Regions from separate parts of the Cernens ardua genome, predicted to be linked through region 1. Evidence: predicted binding sites of a transcription regulator. Region 1 holds the regulator's gene; the other holds the start of a gene.
What was found. Region 1 encodes LexA, which represses DNA repair genes until DNA is damaged. Its sites were predicted from a motif close to TACTGTNTANNTANACAGTA; they were not measured.
Positions count from the first base shown of each region.

Region 2: the regulator LexA is predicted to act here: its motif matches at 1,561-1,580, upstream of LMG33818_RS05170 (PA0069 family radical SAM protein).

Region 1 covers NZ_JBPCZH010000001.1:359,483-361,691, forward strand. Annotated here, with positions in the region: gene nagZ (beta-N-acetylhexosaminidase) at 1-503, opposite strand, end outside; gene lexA (transcriptional repressor LexA) at 841-1,599, shown strand; gene LMG33818_RS01640 (hypothetical protein) at 2,187-2,209, opposite strand, start outside.
Region 2 covers NZ_JBPCZH010000002.1:145,778-147,986, reverse strand. Annotated here, with positions in the region: gene LMG33818_RS05175 (ElaB/YgaM/YqjD family protein) at 1-76, shown strand, start outside; gene LMG33818_RS05170 (PA0069 family radical SAM protein) at 252-1,328, opposite strand; gene LMG33818_RS05165 (aldo/keto reductase) at 1,863-2,209, opposite strand, start outside.

The sequences.
Region 1 (2,209 bases):
CCAATCCCGGGCATCCCCCCTTCATTCAAGCCGGTAATCAACGCACCAGCCAACGTAACAACATGCTCTGGATTGGATGAGAATGAGCGCTCCCCAATGACCTTGCTACGATTGTCATCCACATCCAGCACCGGAGCGAACGTAAAATCAAACCCACAGGCGGCCAGTTCCTGAGACATCAGCCAACCGGTATCCCTGACAAGAGACAGCGTTTTATCAGGGGTCTCTATATACAGTGATTCAAACGAACACATGGGGGGTATATGCGTAAGCCCTTCACGCAGCCGTTGAACGCGCCCTCCCTCATGATCTACCGCAATCAGGATATCAGGGCGTACCGCACGAATATCATCACAGAGTGCTCTGGTTTGCTCGGGTGAAGTCATGTTACGGGCAAACAGGATGATTGCACCGACAGAAGGATGGCGCAAAATCTGCCGATCCCCCTCATCCAATGAGGTAGAACCGACATCAATCATGATTGGACCCGGTGCAGCACGCATGAAACGCTCCTTGTCAAGGTGTACCGATTTTCCCTGTTTATGACTATGCCATGGCACACATTGGTATGCGCAGAATGTCTGAACTCACCATAGCCCGAGGAAGACGTACGATAAACACAAAAGATAATGGAGCGCTATTCTAGCGTTTCATGAAGGAAGGTACACGTAGAAATTAAATCTGATAGGCTTGGGGAGTGTCACCTCGAAATGACTACAGGCAATCCGGGAAAACAACAAAACATTCGGGGATTAAGTTCTATAACAGCAATTGGACTTGCACTGTCAGCAATACTGGATACAATTACAGCTATTATTGATACAGCATAGGTTAATGGCAATGACCCGACCCCTTACGCGCCGCCAACAGGAAGTTCTTGACCTCATCACCGAAACGGTGGCGACCCACGGGTATCCCCCCACTCGTGCAGAAATTGCCCGATCTCTCGGTTTTCGTTCGGCCAATGCTGCAGAAGAACATTTGAAAGCGCTAAAACGTAAAGGTGTTATCGAGATGATACCGGGGGCTTCCCGTGGTATCAGGGTCGTATCATCCCATCTTGCAAAAACGCAAGGCGGGGATGAAAAAAATGCTGATAAAAGAAGTACCGATAAAAAAGGCGCACCCTCTTCGCAACATACCACCGCAAAATTTGTAACTCCCCAGCAGGAGGCTGCCAATGCATCTGATGCTCCGGCTGCCGAGGGGCTTGCCATCATAGGGCAGGTAGCTGCCGGTAGCCCGGTATTGGCACAGGAGCATGTAGATCGCTATTGCCCACTTCCGCCGACCTTTTTCTCACCGAAGGCAGACTATCTTCTTCGGGTCAAAGGGCTCTCCATGCAGGATATCGGGATTTTGGATGGCGACTTGCTCGCTGTCCATCGTACCAGTGATGTTCGCAATGGACAGATTGTGGTTGCTCGTATTGGCGAAGACGTCACCGTCAAACGCTTTGAGCGTAAAGGCAGTAAAATACGTCTGTTGGCTGAAAACGCTGACTTTGCTCCTATTGAGGTAGATCCAAGCCAGGGCTTCGAAATAGAAGGCATTGGTGTAGGTGTTATTCGAGGAGATCAAGGCAGCGGCTTACACTAAAACGAGGCATTATCGGTTTCACTACTAGTTACCGGTTTCACTCACTATAAGTGCAGGCCCAACACTCCCTGGCCGTGTGCCTGGGGGTGCTTCAATGATTACCCACTATTCCCCCTCTACCGCCCCCCCCTAAAGCTCTCTTGAATACAGCTTCACGTTACTGGCCCCGCAGACAATTTTCCCAATATTTTTTCATACCACTCCTTATTCATAACCTCTGCGACTCATTGTAGGCTGGTCGCTATATATACATATACATTGACCAGCCATTGTGATCATGAAAGGGAGATATCAAGCAATCATTACGGATGAAATAATCACCTTCATCGGTATCATGCCGAGTTAACCTGTGTAGCAAAATTCTTGAGAAAGCCGTGAATGACTTGACATCACATTAACGGAATATGCTAACAATGAAGCGTAGAAGCGTAGAAGCGTAGAAGCGTAGAAGCGTAGAAGCGGAGAAGCGTAGAAGCGTAGAAGCGTAGAAGCGGAGAAGCGGAGAAGCGTAGAAGCGGAGAAGCGGAGAAACGGAGAAGCCAATATGCAGTGAATCATTCAGGATGATTCACTGCCAACAATCATGATCAATGCACTGTGACGTTATCAC
Region 2 (2,209 bases), on a different contig from region 1:
GGATAACCCCTGGGCCTATGTGGCCGCCGGGACAGTACTGGGTGTCGCCATTGGTTACTTCATTGGTCGTCGCTAAGGCCTGGTACCAAGCATCGAGGGTTTGCACCGTCATGGGCGGTGCAGCCTTCCAGCCAGTGTTATACCTTCAACGTTTGCCTTCAATGTTTACCTACGATCTTTACCTTCAAGCAGGAACATCATTAATGCATTAAGATGCGTGTAGCTGGCCTGTTTGTGCCAAGTTATGTGCGTTATCCAAAAAGTGAAAACTGTTCTCCTTTAGGGGTGAATGCAGTGCAGTCCAGAGTACCTCTTTTAGCTTGATCCAATCCATGGCGTTTTTTAGCCAATTTGAATCGTTGCGCAATCAACTCGGCCATGGCTCCGCGGCCACTCATCCTTTGTGAAAAATCCGAGTCATAAATACGGCCTCCGCGACTTTGTCGAATCAGGCTCATGACATGCTCAGCCCGCAGGGGAAAGTGCTCATTCAGCCAGTTTTCGAACAGTTCACCCAGCTCCAATGGAAGTCGCAATAGTGCATAGTAAGCCCCTTGTGCGCCTACCGCGGCCGCCTCGGACAATATTCCCTCGATTTCATGATCATTGATCATCGGGATAATGGGAGCGACCAGTACATTAACCGGTACACCTGCCTTTCTGAGTGTTTTTATCACACGTAAACGTGCTGCTGGTGAAGCCGTACGCGGTTCCATCACTCGTTTTGTATGAATATCAAGCGTTGTCAGGCTAACCGATACATGGACCAAACGTTGGTCGGCCAGATCCCTCAAAATATCAAGGTCCCTCAGAATCAGGGCCCCCTTGGTAACGATGGTGACTGGGTGCCTGTAATTCAGCATCACGCCCAGCACTTGCCGAGTCAGTTTCAATTCCCTCTCGATGGGTTGATAAGGATCCGTATTGCTCCCCAATGCCAGGGGCTTACATATATAGGAAGGGTGATTGATTTCAGCTTCCAATTGTTCTGCCACATTGGTTTTTGCAATCAGCCGTGTCTCGAAATCAATCCCCGGGGAAAGATCCCAATAAGCGTGAGAAGGTCTCGCAAAACAATAAATACAGCCATGTTCGCAGCCACGATAGGCATTGAGCGACTGTTCAAACGGAATATCCGGTGAGCGGTTTCGGCTGATGACAGTTTTGGCCCTTTCATGTCGAACCTCGGTCAACCGGGGTAGAGGCGCGTCATTTTCCCAGTCATTTTCCTCTACAGCCTCTATTCGTGCGGCATGAAAGCGGTTGGGCACATTCAGGTGTGTCCCGCGCCCTTTTGAGGGCCCTTTAGAATGGCCGTTGTGCGACATATTGGAGGTCCTTGTGTCATTCAAGCGTTTACTCATGAGGTTGAAGACATCCTCCCCGGTTACCTACTATTTTGCTCTCCAGTTCCTGTCACTTTGCTCTCCGGTTCCTGTCACTTTGCTCTCCGGTTCGCGCCACTTCGCTCCCCAGTTTTTCCACTTCACGAGAAGCAGTACGGCTTGCGCCAAAACTGCTCGTTTTGTCATAAAAGACAGTCAAAAGAGCATTACCAACTACTGTATATATATACAAATATACGCAAACACATGAAACGCGTCAATCTGTCACGCTTTCAAACCCCTTTAATCAAGATACGATTAAGAAAGGCAGCGTGCTTGTGCGGTCACATGCATGACAGCATGGGCGCGCGGCCTTTTTTATTTCTTTACGGAATAAAAAAAGCAGCGCCACTCTTCAGTGACACTGCTTTGGATTCACACAACATGCCTCATGCCTGATCGCGTCGCCCAACCTTGAGCAGAACACATTCACACATGAGGCAGAGGCGGAGTCTTAACCTTGACTCAACTCCTGCCTTATAGCGATGAGAACGTAGAGGGGTCTGGCCCCAATCGTTTGTTTTCATTCAACCCTGCAATCGCTTTCAAATCATCGCTATCCAATGAGAAATCGAAGATATCAGCATTTTCCTTGATGCGGTTCGGCGTCACGGATTTAGGGAAGATCACATTTCCCAATTCAATGTGCCAACGCAAAACGACCTGAGCCGCTGATTTACCATGTTTTTGGGCAATTTTCTGCAGAACTTCGTTTTTGAGAAGCTCACCGCCTTGTGCCAACGGACTCCATGCTTCAGTCACGATATCGTGCTTTTTATTGTAAGCACGCAGCGCATCCTGCTGTAGCAACGGATGAACTTCGA